DNA from 4 places in the Pseudoalteromonas sp. NZS11 genome. Region 2 is predicted to be linked to each of the others. Evidence: predicted binding sites of a transcription regulator. Region 2 holds the regulator's gene; each other region holds the start of a gene.
What was found. The regulator sigma-54, encoded in region 2, starts transcription at its own class of promoters, with help from an activator protein. The targets are predictions, from matches to a motif close to GTTGGCACGNNNNTNGNNT.
Positions count from the first base shown of each region.

Region 1: a site for sigma-54 is predicted at 2,347-2,365, ahead of I6E82_RS15540 (BON domain-containing protein). Genes of this name have one in related genera too.
Region 3: a site for sigma-54 is predicted at 1,442-1,460, ahead of fliS (flagellar export chaperone FliS). Genes of this name have one in related genera too.
Region 4: a site for sigma-54 is predicted at 2,504-2,522, ahead of I6E82_RS02755 (flagellar basal body rod protein FlgF). Genes of this name have one in related genera too.

Region 1 covers NZ_JADYWP010000008.1:50,290-54,948, forward strand. Annotated here, with positions in the region: tRNA gene I6E82_RS15525 (tRNA-Ile) at 306-382, opposite strand; gene I6E82_RS15530 (hypothetical protein) at 637-1,134, opposite strand; gene I6E82_RS15535 (YqaE/Pmp3 family membrane protein) at 1,514-1,672, opposite strand; gene I6E82_RS15540 (BON domain-containing protein) at 1,745-2,311, opposite strand; gene I6E82_RS15545 (LiaF domain-containing protein) at 2,640-3,308, shown strand; gene I6E82_RS15550 (VOC family protein) at 3,347-3,763, opposite strand; gene suhB (inositol-1-monophosphatase) at 4,040-4,659, shown strand, end outside.
Region 2 covers NZ_JADYWP010000001.1:290,488-295,146, reverse strand. Annotated here, with positions in the region: gene kdsC (3-deoxy-manno-octulosonate-8-phosphatase KdsC) at 1-459, shown strand, start outside; gene lptC (LPS export ABC transporter periplasmic protein LptC) at 456-1,010, shown strand; gene lptA (lipopolysaccharide transport periplasmic protein LptA) at 1,000-1,545, shown strand; gene lptB (LPS export ABC transporter ATP-binding protein) at 1,542-2,267, shown strand; gene I6E82_RS01250 (RNA polymerase factor sigma-54) at 2,337-3,836, shown strand; gene hpf (ribosome hibernation promoting factor) at 3,862-4,149, shown strand; gene ptsN (PTS IIA-like nitrogen regulatory protein PtsN) at 4,154-4,606, shown strand; gene rapZ (RNase adapter RapZ) at 4,625-4,659, shown strand, end outside.
Region 3 covers NZ_JADYWP010000001.1:644,428-649,086, reverse strand. Annotated here, with positions in the region: gene I6E82_RS02820 (sigma-54 dependent transcriptional regulator) at 1-1,113, opposite strand, end outside; gene fliS (flagellar export chaperone FliS) at 1,558-1,959, shown strand; gene I6E82_RS02810 (hypothetical protein) at 1,968-2,279, shown strand; gene fliD (flagellar filament capping protein FliD) at 2,424-3,857, opposite strand; gene I6E82_RS02800 (flagellar protein FlaG) at 3,918-4,343, opposite strand; gene I6E82_RS19960 (flagellin) at 4,499-4,659, opposite strand, start outside.
Region 4 covers NZ_JADYWP010000001.1:630,651-635,309, forward strand. Annotated here, with positions in the region: gene flgC (flagellar basal body rod protein FlgC) at 1-277, shown strand, start outside; gene I6E82_RS02745 (flagellar hook assembly protein FlgD) at 291-971, shown strand; gene flgE (flagellar hook protein FlgE) at 1,031-2,401, shown strand; gene I6E82_RS02755 (flagellar basal body rod protein FlgF) at 2,559-3,302, shown strand; gene flgG (flagellar basal-body rod protein FlgG) at 3,324-4,112, shown strand; gene flgH (flagellar basal body L-ring protein FlgH) at 4,129-4,659, shown strand, end outside.

The sequences.
Region 1 (4,659 bases), on a different contig from region 2:
TTTGAGCAATAGAAGTAAACACTAGTAAGTAAAAAGCCCCAATAGGGGCTTTTTTGTATTCTAAAATCAGGTGCAGCTCATTGTCATTTACAAAACAGAGCATGAATAGCGTCCGATCTAACGCTGGAATTTAATAGTGCATTCGCACTCTTTCAAATTTAAGAAAGCTTAGCTTAATCTACGGATTAACTTTATTTAAATTATATTTATTATTAGAGGTAAATAAAGAATAATAAATTACACGATATTAAGTTCATGTAGCTTTAAATAATTTGAATAGGTATTTTTTGGGAAGCTTGTAAAAGTGGTGGCCCCTCCCAGACTCGAACTGGGGACCTAACGATTATGAGTCGTGTGCTCTAACCAACTGAGCTAAGGGGCCAACTTTTATATAACTGCTAGGCAGTTAATTTTTGAAGCGTTCAGTCACAGAGCGACTAAAGCGGGTTGCAGTATAAAAACTTTTTAGGTGCTTGTCACTACCAAACACCTTTATTTTAACAATCAGTAAGCTAACTGCTTAAATAGTAATCTTTTAGGTGGGTATAAGCATAAAATACAAGATATTTCCCATGATATTCTCTGCATTAAATTATAAAACCCTCCTCCCACATGTAGTCTTTTATATTTAACGCTCTACTTTTTAAGTAAAGCTAACATATATGTGTAGGCATACAAGGCTGTAAAAAATATGCTTGGGGCTACTGTAAGTGCCAAATTAGGTGTCTGATTAATTACATTCACCATAATCACTAAGCTCGATTGAATAGTAATCGGAATAATAGGCGCAAAAAGTACACCTGCTATTTTTTTGTTACCTAAATACGAGGCGCTAGAGTTAATTGCATTATTGAAGCTTTGTCGTATTGCTACGTTTTGTGGTGTTTTAGAATGAAACATACAAATAATTGGAGTTACGAACGCAAGCGTTACATAACTAGACTTATACTTGTTGACGACCTTTTCTAAAATAAAAGTAAAAAACAGCGTTACAAATCCACTATACAAACCTTGTACTAATGCAGCTTGAAGCGTGACAGATTTAGCAATATCTGCCGAACTATTTGCCCAGTAGGCCCAACTAAAATAAAAAACGAATGACACAACGCCTGACAGTATAAGTCGAATATTCAATTAGCTACCTCAATATGCGTAAAAACTTGGTTTAATGATAACACTAGAAGTGATGGTAATATTGCCACTTAATAATAGAGTAATTAATCGCGTATTGTAGATATATAAACAAACTAATGTTAAAGACTTCCTAAATGGCATCAATACAGAATCAGAACACTGCTGTTAGTTAGAAAGCTTAATTGAAGTAAACGATAGGTGTGGCTGAGGGAATGTTGGGAGTGAGTTACAAGAAATAAATCACTTAGTTTGAGTCAATTAAAAATTAGATTTTGATAAAAAATATTTACTTTAAAAACTGATATTGTGAGCCGATCAGTACTGAAGTTTTTATTTAGCTAAACCTCAGTAGTCGGCTTACACAATATATAATCTGTCATTATTTTTTCGCAATAATGTAGATTGCATGTATTAACCCTGGGAAATAACCTAACAGTGTTAATACAATATTTAACCAAAAATGCATACCTAAGCCAACTTGCAAAAACACACCTAATGGCGGCAATAAAACTGAAAGTATTATACGAATAATATCCATGACTAAACTCCATTTAAATTAAGCATTAAAAAGGCGTAAAGCCCAGTGTTAGTGGGCCTTAACTATACTGTATTATTCAGCAACAATAGCTAGTTTATCAACTACGTCACGAACATCTTCAGCATTTTTAGCAATTTTAACTGCTAGTTGTTTTTCAGCTTCAGACTCTACTGAACCGTTCAGAGTTACAATACCGTTGTCGGTATCAACATCAATGTCTGTACCACCTACTTCTGAGTCAAACAGGAAGCGAGTTGTGATTACAGTGGTGATTTTAGCGTCCGTTAGGTCGTTATCATCATCGTCCATCATGTCATTGCTTTTATCTTTGGTATCCATGCTTTTAACAACAGTAAGGCTGTTATCAACATCAGATACACCATCTAGGCTAAGTACAAGTTCTTCTGCTAGCTCTTTATCAAGCTCGCTATTAACTTTACCTGTAAGTACTACTTTGCCATTTTTTACATCAGTGTTAATGTCAAAGTTGTTTAGATTAGTGTTCATAAGTAGAACTGTTTCTGCCTTACCATCAATCCAAGCATCTTTACTTTCGTTTTCCCAGCTGTTTGCTTGGGCACCCATAGCCGTAGTACCAAGAACTAGAGCTGCGATAATAGACTTGTTAAATGTTTTCATAATCTTTCTCCTTTTGATTAAAGACACTTTAACTAATGCGAGCTTTGGGCCAACTTTATTTATACTTATATTTCAATAGGTTGAGTTTATTTTGGAGTGAGGCATTATCTATAGTTGTGTAACTATTTACAGGCTACTCGGTAAAACTTTCTCAAATAGTGAAAATAGCTAGATAATTGCATTTTTGGTTAATCTATCGTTAATATAACAAAATAAAAAACATCATTATAAATTAACCTACTGATAATTAGGGTGATTATATTTGGTGCGTGCTTTGCATATAAACATCAAGAGCAGTATCAATAGTAAATATAATAAGGAATGCCCCATGTCTGTAAAAGTTGAAGACCGCCCAATAGAGCAAGTACGCGAACAAGTAATTGACCAATTAATTTATAATTACAGTCATGGGGTTATTTCTGTTGATGCATTTGAGAGACGACTCGATAGCGCGATGGATGCACCTAATAACGACGCTCTTTTAGCCTTAGTAGAAGACTTAACACTTAATACCGATCAGCAATATAAAGCAGAAAAACAATCGCAATTTAAACCACATTATAGTGCACAGCAAAACAGTGATGATGATTTTACATTACGTAGTATTTTAGGCTCTAACGAACGAAGCGGTCAGTGGGTCGTGCCAAAAAATATATATTTAAGTAACTTTATGGGATCGGTGGTACTTGATTTTACTGATGCCATTTTTGCGCATCAAAATGTAACTATTCACGTTAACTGTATTTTTGGTAGCGATGAGATTTACGTACCAGAGCATGTAAATGTAGTGTCTAAAATGTTTTGTATTTTAAGTAGTCTTGAAAATAAATCGGTGTCGCTTAACAAACGCCAAGGTCCTACTATTCATATTGAAGGAAAGGCAGTTATGGGATCGGTTGAAGTAAAAATAAAGCGCACAATTAAAGAAAAATTTATGAGCTTTGCAAATGAGCTAAAAACCCAGTTTGGCACGGGTAATAATAACCGCTCACTATAATTGAGTAGCAGCACTTTAGCGTGCTGCTTAGTATTTTATTATAAATCGTTATTTCGCTCGCTTGGTATATCACTTAAATACTCTACAAACTCAACTTCAAACCCTGCAGGATCAATAAAGTAGACATTCTTTCTGAAAGGATTCTCGCTACCTTGCTTGCTTACTGTAAAACCCACTTTATTTAAGCGCATTACTACTGCGCTTAAATTATTAGTTACATAAGCAAAGTGTGCAAAACCAATTTGATGGCCCGATAAGTTTCTGTTTTCACCCTCACCATGGTCGCTTATCGCAATGTAATGCGTGTCATCTCCAAAGTGTACCCAGCGTCTTGGTTTTCCATGCCAATCGCCTCTGCCCTCACTTCTAATCGACCAATGTGGAAATACAGCGCGATAAAATTTAAGCATGCTATCTATATCACTCGCGACTAAGTTTACGTGCTCTAAATACATAATGTTGTCCTATCAATTAAGTTAGGATCACGATAAAACCTCAAGCTAACTTTAGGTAAAGCGTTATTTAAAATTAATTAAATTTAATTAACACACAAAGGAACATAATGACTTATTAATTGCTCATTATTATTTTTTAAAAATATAGACACTTTTCAATCTTGTATAAAAAACAAACATAAGTATTTGGGGTTTATTGTTTACTTTATGTCAAAAGTCGCTAAAATACGCCGGCTGAAATATATAAACGTTCTTTTACAACCCAAAGGTAATACCATGCATCCAATGTTAAACATTGCGGTTCGCGCTGCGCGCAACGCAGGCAAAATTTTACTTCGCGCAAGTGAAGATTTATCAAAAGTTGAAGTGCAACAAAAAGGCGCTAACGACTTAGTAACTAACATTGATAAAGAAGCCGAAGCCGTAATTCGTGACACTATTTTACAGTCTTACCCTACTCACTCTATTGTTGGTGAGGAATTAGGTGAGCATAAAGGCAAGGATGATGATTACCAATGGATTGTAGATCCTATCGATGGAACAACTAACTTCATCAAAGGTATCCCTCATTACGCGGTTTCTATCGCACTTAAAGTTAAAGGTCGTTTAGACCAAGCTGTTATTTATGATCCAATTCGTGGCGAGCTTTTCACTGCGTCTCGCGGACAAGGCACTCAGTTAAACAGCAAACGTCTACGTGTTAGCAAAACGACGGTCCTTGCAGGCACTGTACTTGCTACTGGCTTCCCTTTCAAAAACAAAAACCACATGGACGCATACACTGAAGCGTTTAAAGCATTGTTTGTACACACTGCAGACATTCGTCGCGCAGGTTGTTCTGCTTTAGATATGGCATACGTTGCTGCTGGCCGTGTTGATGGTTTTTTTGAAATTGG
Region 2 (4,659 bases):
TTTTCTGATGGCCGTATTTATCTTGGTAATCAAGGTGAAGAGCTAAAAGCATTTAATACAAAAGATGGTTTTGGCATTAAAGCGCTTATAAACAGTGGCTTTGAAGTGGCTGTAATTACTGGTCGTCATTCACAAATAGTGCAACAACGTATGAGCAGCTTAACCGTACAGCATATTTATCAAGGCCAAGAAAATAAGCTCATTGCCTATCAAGAATTAAAAGACAAACTCAACCTTAGCGATGAACAAATTGCTTATATCGGTGATGATGGTCCTGACATGCCCGTTATGGAATTAGTCGGCTTTACTGTTGCAGTAAATGATGCCCATCCACTTATTAAACGTTTATCACACTATGTAACGCAAATGCCTGGCGGCTTTGGTGCAGTAAGAGAGCTCACCGACTTACTTATGCTTGAAAATGGTAAAGCATTGACTACACAAGGCACTAGTTCATGAATGCAGCGCGCATAATATTAAGCGTTTTATTCATTAGCTGTATGGTTTGGCTTTGGTACCCTTATTTTACACAAACAAATATTGTGCCTCAGACTGAGCCTGAAGTTATTGCCAAGCCTGATTACATAGCCATTGAACTCAAACAAACAGCCTATGACGAACAAGGTAAAATTAGCCACAAAGTAACTGCGGCTAAAATGGAGCTATATCAACAATTAGGTTTTACGTTTTTTGAAAAACCTATTTTTACTTTATATAACGAAAAGCAAACGTGGCAAATAAATGCAGACGAAGCAACATTATACGAAGACAAACAATTAATTTTAGAAGGCAATGTGGTTGCCAAAAACTTAACCGATAACGCCATGATAGACAAAATCAATGCTGATAATATTCAGGTAGATATAAAACTATTAACAATGCGTTCGGAGCAACCCGTTATCATCACCGGACCCAATTTAAAAATCACTGGTAAAGGCCTAGAAGCCGACTTAAAAACCGAAGTGATAAAACTAATTAACCATACGCGAACCATATATTATGACCAATAAAATATTAAAATCACTTATTATTCCTACACTTATACTAGCGTTTAATAGTAGTGCTGCAGAGCAAAACACGCAACCGACTGCAAATCAAATTTCAATAAGCGCCGATAAGCAAGAAGGTCAATTAAAAGCTAATGTCGGGATTTTTGAGAAAAACGTTGAAATTATTCATGGTAACCGCCGTATCACAGCCGACCGCTTAGAAGTACATAAACGCGATGAACTTGGTGATAATAAACAATTATTAATTGCTACAGGTAGCCCTGCGCACTTTGAAGAAAAGCAATCAGATGGCACGACTATGAGCGCCAGTGCTGACGAAGTACGTTATGATGTATCTAAGCGTTTTTTAACGCTTGTTGGTAATGCACAAGTATCGCAAGCGGGACAAAAAATAAATGCTAAAAGCATTACCTACGATATAGAGCAGCAGCTAATCAGTGCCGAAAAAGATGAAAACTCAACTGACCGCGTTCACACAATTTTAGTACCAATCGAGACTAAAAAAAGTAAAAAAAGCGACAAAGGTCAACCATGAGCACATTAAAAGCAGAGCTATTAGCAAAGAGCTATAAAGGCCGTGAAGTTGTAAAAAACGTCGGTCTTGAAGTCAAAGCTGGCAGTATTGTTGGCTTACTTGGCCCTAACGGCGCAGGTAAAACTACCACGTTTTATATGATAGTAGGACTTGTACCTAGCGACAAAGGTAAAATATCGATAGACGATAACGATATTACTCTTTTACCTATGCATAGTCGTGCTAGATTAGGCATTGGCTACTTACCGCAAGAGTCTTCAATATTCAGAAAGCTGACTGTTTATCAAAACTTAATGGCCATTTTAGAAACGCGCAAAGAGTTAAATAAACAAGCTAGAGAAGACACTCTCGATAAATTATTAGATGAATTTAGCATACAACACATTCGTGATAGCCAAGGTATGGCATTGTCGGGTGGCGAACGTCGTCGTGTTGAAATAGCACGTGCGCTGGCAGCAGATCCTAAATTTATATTACTGGATGAACCATTTGCAGGTGTTGACCCGATTTCGGTATTAGATATAAAGAAAATAATAGAACATCTTAAAAATCGTGGGATTGGTGTATTAATTACCGATCATAACGTAAGAGAAACCCTTGATGTTTGTGAAAAAGCCTACATTGTTTCTCATGGGGAGCTGATTGCATCAGGTACTCCAGAACACGTATTAAATGATAAAACAGTACGCGATGTTTACTTAGGCGAGCAATTTAGGCTGTAACATTTACGCCATGTCTTTAAGCATCTGCTAGTATTAATTATAACAACATAAAAGGATTGTTAGAGATACATGAGGCAATCACTACAGCTGCGCATGGGCCAGCAACTTACAATGACTCCACAGTTGCAACAAGCTATTCGTTTGTTGCAACTCAGTACATTGGATCTCCAGCAAGAAATACAAGAAGCTCTCGACAGCAACCCGCTATTAGAGGTTGAAGAAGCAGACTATTCCGAAGACGCTGCAGGTAAAAACGAGCAAAAAGCAGATACAGATGACATAACTGTTAGCGCATCTGCCGATGATGCTCCAAGCGAATATGAACAAGATAGTGGTGAAGCACTTGCAAAAGACACGCTAAGTGACGACATGGCTATGGATGTTAGTTGGGATGAGTACATGAGTGCCGCCCCAGCAGCATCATCGGGTCCGATGCCTGAAGACGAATCAATATACCAAGGTGCCTCTACTGAAACGCTCCATGAGTATTTAATGTGGCAGTTACAACTAACGCCATTTAGCCCTACAGACGAAGCTATTGCTATTGCTATTGTAGAAGCCGTCGATGATTCAGGTATTTTAACACTAAGCTGCGAAGAGATTTTAGAAAGCTTTAATCAAGAAAACGAAGATGATAACGAAGTCGAACTTGATGAAATTGAAGCTGTATTAAAACGCATCCAACTGTTTGATCCTGTTGGTATTGCTGCACGTAGTTTACAAGAGTGTTTGTGTATTCAGCTTAACCAGTTTGATAAAGAAACACCTTACATTAATGAAACAAAAATGATTTTAACCGAGCATATTGATTTATTAGCTGCTCGTGACTATCGTACATTAATGAAGAAAACTAAGCTCAAAGAAGAAGAGCTTAAAGAAGTAATGACATTAATACATACTCTTAGCCCTAAACCTGCAGATACTATTGTAAGAGAAGAATCTGAGTATGTTATTCCTGATGTGTCAGTTAAAAAAATTAAAGGCCGCTGGGTTGTTGAGTTAAACCCAGATAGCATGCCTAAAATTCGTGTTAATAGCCAATACGCGGCAATGTCTCGCACTGTAAAATCCAGTGGTGACAGCCAGTTTATTCGCTCGCATTTACAAGAAGCTAAATGGTTTATTAAAAGCTTAGAAAGTAGAAACGACACGCTATTAAAAGTAACAAATTGTATTGTTAAGCAACAACAAGGCTTTTTTGAACACGGTCCTGAAGCCATGAAACCAATGGTTTTAAATGATGTTGCTGAAATGGTAGAAATGCACGAATCAACAATTTCGCGCGTAACAACCCAAAAGTATATGCACACACCCCGTGGTATATTTGAGCTTAAATATTTTTTCTCAAGCCATGTAAGCACCGAAAACGGTGGTGAATGTTCATCTACAGCAATCCGTGCGCTTATCCGAAAATTAATCGCAGCAGAAAACTCAGCAAAACCATTGAGTGATAGCAAAATAGCGGATATATTGGCTGAGCAAGGAATTAAAGTAGCGAGACGTACAATCGCAAAATACCGCGAATCTCTGGCTATTCCACCGTCAAATCAACGTAAAAGTTTGATTTAAGACGCAAAAAAAGAGGGTAATGCTTATGCAACTAAACTTAACTGGTCGTCACGTAGAATTAACCGATTCACTAAGAGACTATATTAATACCAAATTTGCGAAGCTAGAAAGACACTCTGATCATATTAATAATGTTCATGTCATTCTCGATGTAGAAAAATTAAATCAAAAAGCAGAAGCCACCATACACGTAAGCGGTGCTGAATTATTTGCCTCTACAGAACATCAAGATATGTATGCCGCCATTGACTCGTTGATCGACAAGCTCGATCGACAAGTAATTAAACACAAAGAGAAGCTTGCTCGACACTAATATGATGAAATTAAGCTCACTTATATGCCAGGACTGCAGCAAAGCTGCGGTCCTTTTTAATAGCAAAAAAAGAATTTTAGAGTTCATTAGCGAACTTGCTCACGACAAACTTCCGTATTTACCGCAACAAGATATTCTTAATGCTTTAATGAGCAGAGAAAAATTGGGTAGTACAGGTATAGGGCGTGGCATTGCCATTCCTCATGGAAGAATGAGCGGTGCAGAAGAGCCTTTGGCTTTAGTACTCGTTAGCGAAACTCCAATAAATTTTGATGCAATCGATAATCGCCCTGTTGATATTTTCGTCGCACTCATCGTACCAGATGGCGATAACCAGCAGCACTTAAAGACTCTAGCAACCATTGCTGATAAACTAAACAACAAAGATTTTTGTAAACAGTTACGCAGTGCAAAATCAGATGCTGAGCTTTACCAAGTTATTGTCAATCAATCATAGTTTTATAAAGGGTGTTAAATGGAGTTAATTATCATAAGCGGCCGTTCTGGTTC
Region 3 (4,659 bases), 350 kb from region 2:
GTTAGGTAAATCGGGAATATCAACCACTTTTTCAGGGAACATAATAACCATACGTTCCACTAAGTTAGCAAGCTCACGAATATTACCAGGCCAAGCATGTTCTTTTAAGCTCTCAACTGCGCGCTCGGTAAACTTAGCGGTAGAACCTGTTTGGTCGTTAACACGGCGCATTAACTCTTTTAAAAGCAGCGGAATATCATCAGCACGTTCACTCAGCGATGGGTTTTCGATAGGAAATACATTTAAGCGGTAATATAAATCTTCCCTAAAACTCCCCTCTTCAATCATTGTTTCTAGGTTACGATGCGTGGCCGCAATAACGCGTACATCAGCCTGAATAGCCTTTGTACCACCAACACGCTCGTAGCTGCGTTCTTGCAATACTCGCAGCAACTTAACTTGCATTTGCAGTGGCATATCGCCTATTTCATCTAAAAATAGCGTTCCACCTTGAGCTAGTTCAAACCGCCCTTTACGAGCCGATATAGCACCAGTAAACGCGCCTTTTTCGTGGCCAAATAGTTCACTTTCGAGCAGTTCAGCCGGAATAGCACCACAGTTAACCGGTACAAACGGTCCATTAATACGCTTTGAAAGCAAGTGTACATTACGGGCAACCACTTCTTTACCTGTGCCTGATTCACCTAAAATTAAAACATTAGCATCGGTTTTTGCCACTTGTTCAATTAAAAAGCGAACATCTTTTACGGCCTCTGTTTCACCAACAAGTCCATCAAAGATTTTATGCGGTTTAGTATGCTTATGCTCATTAGGCAGCATACGCTGATACTGCTGGCAGTCGTGAAGTAACTGAGTTGTCACTTCGTGATTAAATGGCTCGCAAATAAGCCCCACCACATTAGCTATACTTAATAGTGGTTTTAGCGTTTCGCCAATTAATAAAAACGGTAATGTTGGATAGCATTTAATTAAGCTTTCGTGGTCAAGTGATTGCAACGCTCCTAAAATAATCATGCATTCTTGCTGCTGATATTTTTTGCATTCTTGTTCAAAGCAGTCTTCGCTTAATAGTTGAACAGCTTCACCAATAAAGCCAAGTGAAGCATTTAATCCTATTGCGCGGTTGTTATTATTATCTAAAATCAAGATCATATTTAGCGAGCCGTACTTTCACTAATTTGTATAATTAGTTAAATTGTAAGCCAGTTCAGCATGGATGCAAGTGGTAGCGGCAGTTTTTTGACATAAACGCCAAAAAACAGACGGGCTAGTTAAGTCAATCATACTTAATAGTTAATCATTAAGTATGAGTTGTAGTTTTAACTTAGTTATTACTCAGCGATTACTTAACGATTACCTAAATACAACTTAGCTCTAATAATTAATTTACTCGGCAATAAAAATGCTATTGTTAGTAAATAAACTCAATTATAAATTTAAGTTGAAGTTACAAATGCCGATATATAGATAAGCAAAAACGCTTGGCATTAATATTGCTTTGTTCTTATAAAAGTATAAAAGCTTTATTGATTTTTTATATAAGTTTTTATAATAGCTTTCACATAATTTTATCGTTTTAAATTTTAGGATTTCCCCATGGCTCATGTCTCAGTAAAAAAATACGGTCAAGTTCGTGCTAGTAGTATTGCCGAAATGGCTCCTTACGAACAAATAAACCTTATATTCAGTAATATTATCGGTCGCTTAGCAGCAACAAAAGGGTTTATTGAGCGCAAAGAAATACAAAAAAAAGGTGAAAACATTTCAGCCTGTGTTTTATTATTTGGTGCACTGCAAGACGCACTCAACTTAGAAGTAGAACAAGACCCTAGTATTTCTAACAATTTATTGGCACTTTACGATTACTGCCAACGCCGTTTAACGCAAGCGAACATAAACAACGATATTGAAGCTATTATTGAAGTATCAAGTATCGTTAAAGAAATTAAAGAAGGCTGGGATAACATCCCGCTAGATCAACGCAGCCCTGCGGTTTAATTTAAATTATGGACTCGCCAACATCTTCAGAGCAACTAACAAACTACTCTGAGCTCATACAAACGTTGCTTAGTAAAATTGAAGTGTTAGTAAATGATGATAATGCAGACGAAGCTCAGCCTTTTTTAGACACTTTAAACACTGAACTAAAGCAATGGTGCGAAAGTAGCGAAGGTCCAAGTACAGAGCAATTAGAATTAATTCAGCTTCGTATAAATACCATTTTAGTAAAAGCGAATAGTGCAAAAAACGAGTCATCAAAAGCTATTATTAAACATAAAAAGTCTGGTAAGGCCATTAAAGCTTATAAAAACACCTAGTAAACAGACCTAATAAACTACCTTTATTCTAACTAAATACATGGCTATAGCTTACTATTTGAATCAAAGAATAATACACACAAAAAACCGCTAAATTTAAACTTAGCGGTTTTTTATTGATTCGCAATACCTTTAACTCAGCCCTTAATTAGATTGCCTAACTACGCCTGGCATGTTCTCTAACTGAGCTTGAACATAACTACTGGTGTTATTAAGGCTCGCTACTAATAAATCCATCGCATTATATTGAGCATATAGTCGAGATGATAGCGACTCCATTTTACTGGCAAGGTCCAAGCGATCATCATCTATGTCATCAAGTTGATTTGTTTTACTGTCTATTCGGTTTTGAATAATACCATCGGAATCTGTATAAAAGCTCATTAGCTCATCAAACGATTGTGCAAAACCATCATCGTCCTCGCCTACAAAAAACTGCTGCACTAAATTTACATTAGCGTCTATTTGCTCATCCAATGTTTCAGTATTTAAGGTTAAAACACCATAGCGGTCTGTTTCGACACCTAATTGCGAAAGCGACAATGAGTTACCATCACCTAAATCAACTGATTCAGTTATTTCACTACGCAGCTTTGACATAACACCACGAAGTAGTGAATCACCAGCCATAACACCTGCACCGCCTTCACCTGATGCACCTAAATTATTACTAAGCTCTAACAATTCATTGTAACTAGCAATAAACCCATTTAAACCTGTTTTAATATTAGTGTTGTTTTCGGTAATTGATATATCACTTAAGTCGTCGTCAGTGGCATGCAACTTTTTAGCGGTAATATCCACGCCATCAATCACATTACTAAACTCATTAGTATTGCTTGATACCGTCAACGTGCCATCAATCGTTATTTGTGCATTTTGAGCAGCATTAACTTGTGTTAAATTAGTTGTGTGATTAGCAGGGTCTACGTCTGATACATCATAAGCTAACCGAGATAGGCCACCCGTATCAGTATTATTACCGTCACCATCTTGTACGGTAATTGTTATAGCGTTGTCTTCACCGGTTTCTTTACTTGTAAGTACTAAATGCTGACCGGTATCGCTGGTTATTATAGTTGCCACAACTGAATCATTACTATCATTGCCAGTAAAAGGGCCGTTATTAATTTGGTCTCGTAAATCTTCTAACGTGTTTGTAGCCGATAAAACTGTAGAAAAACTATTTGTGCCAGAACCTATCGTAATTACGCCAGCACCAATTGCTTCGTCTGCTGCAAATGCAGGGGAAGATAATTTGTGAGCTTGTGCTAATGCGTCTACTTTTACGTTGTAGCTACCAGGCTGAGCGTCTTTATCTGAACTAATTGATATAAAATCATCATTGCCAGATGCTGTTCGCTTTTGATAGTTATCACTATCGCCCAATGCTTCCATTGACGTTTGCACTTTTTCGAGCGCTGATTTAAGTGCACCAACAGCAGAAATATCCGTCGTTAACTTACTTTCAGTAGTATTTAAACGAGATTCAGCAGGTGCTTGTTCAGCATTAACTAGTGCATCAACAATATCTGATACTGCTAATCCAGAACCTAAGCCATTAAATGTAATAGACATACTTTACCTCTTAAATACTCAAAAATAAACTAACTCAATATTAGTAATGCAAACTACCGACTAAACTGTTTGATCAATTAAAATACCTGCCGACTCTGACAATTTAGAAACTAAGTTCAATACTTCCTCTGAAGGATATTGCTTAATAACTTCACCACTGTTTTTATCGAGCACTTTAATGACATCGCGACCTGAATCTTCATCAACTTTAAATTGCAAACTTCGGTTCATTTCGCCCATAAAGTCCTGCAATTGTTGCGCCATTTGTTCTAGCTGTTCGCGCTCTAACGGTTGAGCTTTTTCATCTTGGTCATTATTTTTATATTGACTTTGCTGTAGCTTTTGTTGATTGAGCACTTCCGTCTGCTTTACATCATCAACCGCTCGCTCAGTTAAATATCGAGCTGCTTGCCCTACTTGCTTATCATCACCAGCAGTAGGAGTCGGTAATGTTGTAACCTCTGCGTTTGAAGTAATTGTATTCATAACAGATTCCTATTTTCACTTAATTAACCCAACAATAGCTTAGTTTATATTCTTAAACCACAAAAGGAGGTAGCTAAAGCCACCTCCTTTTTTTGAATACTAATACTGACTTTATGTATTAGTTAGCTAACCATTAAGCTATTACTTTTAAATTATTAACCTAATAAGCTAAGAGCTGTTTGTGGTAACTGGTTCGCTTGCGACAAGATTGATGTACCTGCTTGTTGCAAGATTTGGTTTTTCGTCATTTGTGCGGTTTCTGTTGCAAAGTCTGTATCTTGAATACGACTACGCGAAGCCGACACATTTTCAGAGA
Region 4 (4,659 bases), 340 kb from region 2:
GCTAACAAAAGCTTCAGCATCAGCAAGTAACCAGCAGGGCTCCGCAGTTGGTGTTAAAGTTTTGGGCATTGTTGAAAGCGATGCTCCATTACAAATTGAATATAACCCAAATCATCCAAGTGCGGATGAAAATGGCTATATCTATAAACCCAACGTTAATGTTGTAGAGGAGATGGCAAATATGATTTCTGCCTCTCGTTCTTACCAAACAAACGTGCAAGTTGCTGATGCAGCAAAGCAAATGCTAAGTAAAACACTGTTGCTAGGGCAGCGGTAACCGAGGGTAGGTTATGAGTAACGATATTAGTACATCTTCATCCTATTTAGACTCTATACGCTGGCAAGAGCAACAAGTTGCTACCAGTGATACTGAGAGTGATGCGTTAACACAAGAAGACTTTTTCTCTTTGTTAACTCAGCAATTATCGTTTCAAGATCCCAGTAACCCTGCGGATAACGATCAAATGATTGCTCAAATGACGAGCTTTACAATGGCGCAAGGGATCAGCGATTTAAATTCAAATTTTGATAGCTTAGCGTCATCTATGACATCAAATTCAGCATTGCAAGCATCAACACTTGTTGGCAAGCAAGCTTTACTTGAGTCAAACACCTTAGATTTAAATGAAACGGGTGATGCCAGAGGCTCCGCAGTGGCAGAAGAAGCCGTTGATAACTTAAAAATTAAAGTGACAGATGCATCAGGTCAGCTAGTAAGAACTATTGATATGGGTTCTCAATCAGCAGGTGCAGTTCGCTTTGCGTGGGATGGCAAAAATGAAGCCGGTGAGCGCTTACCTGAAGGTGAATATTCAGTAACCGCTGAAGGAAGCACTGACGGTGAATTTTCAAGCTTGCCCATTGCTACATTTAAAAACATTGAAAGCGTTAATATTAATGGCTCAAGTGGCATAATTATTAACACTAAAGAAGGTGCGGTTAGGCTGACAGATGTAGCAGAAATCGCGTAATAAATTTTAGTATTTTTCGCCTGCTAGCAGGCCACAGACTAACAGGTTAGAGGTGAATTATGAGCTTCAATATTGCATTAACCGGCCTTGCTGCCGCGCAAAAAGATTTAGACGTAACGGCAAATAATATTGCAAACGTTAATACCACAGGTTTTAAAGAGTCACGCGCTGAGTTTGCCGATGTTTACGCTTCATCAGTATTTAGCTCTGGTAAGACTAAAAATGGTGACGGTGTGCAAACAACCATGGTTGCGCAGCAGTTTCACCAAGGCTCACTGCAATTTACAAATAACTCACTTGATTTAGCAATCACTGGTGAAGGTTATTTTGCGATGACCGACGATTTATCTTCGCAAGATTTAACATATACACGTGCGGGTGCATTTAAGCTTAACCAAGATAACTTTATGGTTGACGCAAAAGGTAACTTTTTACAAGCATTCCCAGTTGATTCATCTACAGGTGATACAACGTCGGTAAGTTTGAGCACAACTGATCCAATTCAAATCCCTGATTCGTCTGGTTCTCCTCGCGCAACAGAAAATGTATTTTTGTCGTTTAACTTAGATGCAACGGCGGATCCATCAGGTCTAGATTTTGACCCTACGTCTAGTGGTACTTATAACTCATCTACGTCAACAACAGTATATGATTCACTAGGTGAACCTCATATTTTACAATACTTTTTTGCTAAAGAAGATGATGCCGCAGCAGGTGGTACAGATAACAGTTGGGAAGTATACGCAACCCTCGATGGCAAAGTAGTTGATGGCACAACTGGTGGAGAACAAACAACGACACCTTATACACCACTGACTACCCTAGGTTTTAACTCAAGTGGTTTGCCATCAACAACAGGTGGTGTGGCAAATACAAATACAACTACTTTTGATGAAATACTACTGCCAGCGGGTTCTGGTGCTGGTTTATCAACATTACTAGACAATGGTGCAACTTTCCCAGGTACTGGTATTGAGCTTAACTGGCGCGATGAAAATAACACGGCAGGACGTATCCCAACTCAGTATTCAAGCGGTTTTGAAGTAAAAGCACTCGATCAAGATGGCTCAACAGTTGGTCGTTTAGCCGGAATTGATATTGGCACAGACGGTAAAATTGTTGCTTCTTACAGTAATGGCGACTCAACATTTTTAGGCCAAGTGGCTATGGTACGTTTTCCAAACTCACAAGGGTTATCACAAGTGGGTGATACAAGTTGGAAGCAAAGTATTGATTCAGGTGAACCTGTAGCGGGTGAAGCTGGTTCGGGTACGTTTGGTGGAATTAACTCATCAGCACTTGAGCAATCAAATACTAACCTTACTAATGAGCTTGTAGACTTAATTACTGCACAGCGTAATTACCAAGCAAACTCACGTGCGCTTGAAGTTAACTCAACTATTCAGCAAAGTATTTTGCAGATTCGATAAGTTAAACCCCATTGAATATATTAGGCTGCATTTTTGCAGCCTTTTTTATAAGTCCTCTTTGTAAGCCCTTCTAAATACCTCTCAATGTTGTGTCAAATTTAATCTGGCACCTATTTTGCATTTATAAGTTCAGAGATTTTTTATGTGAGTCGATACTATGGACAAAATGGTCTACATTGCGGCCTCTGGCGCTAAGCAAAGCCTACAAGGGCTTGCGCTTAAAGCCAATAATTTGGCGAATGCAAATACAACAGGATTTAAAGCCGACTTTGCGCAGGCGCGTTCTATGCAAGCGTTTGGCGAAGGTTTGCCTACCCGTGTATTTTCAATGCAAGAGCGTCCGGGTTCTAACATGGTATCGGGTGGCATTGTTCAAACCGGGCGCGACTTAGATATCGCGATGAGCGATAACGCATGGCTTGCTGTGCAAGATGCCTCCGGTAATGAAGCTTACACAAAAGTGGGTACGTTAAACGTTACTGCTCAAGGCATGCTCGTAACCAGCCATGGTCGTCAAGTTATTGGCGAAGGGGGACCTGTTATTTTACCCGTCCCAGTCGAAAAAATAGGGTTTAGCCAAGATGGCGCTATTCAAGTTCGACCACAAGGCGCTCCCGCTAACTTTTTAGAAGAAATAGACACGCTTAGAGTGGTAGAAGCAAATAGCTCACAGCTCGAAAAAGGTAACGATGGTTTATTTAGACCAAAAGCAAATGTAACAGTAGATACCTCTGCCAATGTAAAAGTTTTAAGTGGTTCGCTTGAAATGTCGAATGTGAACCCTGTTCACGAAATGGTCGACATGATAAGCCACCAGCGCCAATTTGAATTACAAGTGAAATTAATGAAAACAGCTGAAGAAATTGACGAGCGTCAAGATCAGTTATTACGCATAGTTTAACTTTAAAGTGAGGACACGATTATGAATCCAGCATTATGGATCAGTAAAACTGGGCTAGACGCTCAACAAACCGATATATCGGTTATTTCAAATAATTTAGCGAATGCCAGTACGGTTGGTTACAAAAAAAGCCGCGCTATATTTGAAGATTTACTTTATCAAAATATTAATCAACCAGGTGGTCGTTCATCGCAAGATACCGAAATGCCGTCGGGCTTAATGTTAGGTGCGGGTGCTAAAGTTGTAGCTAACCAAAAAGAGTTTACGCAAGGCAACATGCTAACCACCGAAAACTCACTAGATTGGATGATTTCTGGCGAAGGTTTTTTTGAAGTACTGCAACCAGATGGCAATATTGCTTACTCGCGCAACGGCCAGTTTACTACCGATGGCGATGGCCGAATTGTAACATCGGGCGCAGGTTACGTTATTCAGCCAGAAATGAATGTACCAGATGACGCGCAATCAATTACGGTTTCGCAAGACGGCGAAGTATCTGTACGTGTTGCAGGCCAAGCCGATAACGTGGTAATTGGTCAGCTTACTATTAGTGATTTTATTAATCCGTCGGGCCTTGAACCAATTGGTCAAAACCTTTATACCGAAACCGCTGTAAGTGGTGCGCCGGTACAAGGTAATCCCGGTGTTGAAGGATTAGGTAGCATTATTCAAGGCTCACTCGAAACATCAAACGTAAATGTAACTGAAGAGCTCGTAAACCTAATTGAAACTCAGCGTATTTACGAAATGAACTCAAAAGTAATTTCGGCCGTTGACGAAATGATGAGTTATATCAATCAACAGCTTTAATAGAGTAGGGGGAATTATGCGTAATATTATTTTATTTACAGCGGGCACATTATTTTTAAGTGGCTGTATGTCTACGCAAAATAGTGAAGTAGTGCAGGACGACCCTTACTACGCACCTATGTACCCCGAGCCTATTTTAGAGCCGCTGGTAGCCACAGGTTCATTGTTTAATACTCATACATCAAACGACTTATATTCTGATAAAAAAGCGCTACGTACTGGCGATATAATTACGGTTAAATTGCAAGAGTCTACTCAAGCAACAAAAGCCGCTAAAACAGAAACAGACAAAGAAACCGACGCAAGCTTAGACCCAGTGATTGGCTTAGGTGGTCTACCTGTAAATATAGGTGGCGATAGTATTCAGTTTGGTATTGGTAGCGATTCGTCGTTTACGGGCGATTCAAAATCAAACCAGTCAAACAGCTTAGTGGGTGATATTTCGGTTAATGTAATGCGCGTTTTACCTAATGGTAACTTAGTTATACGCGGCGAAAAATGGCTAACGCTTAATACCGGTGAAGAGTTTATTCGTTTAGAAGGGCTA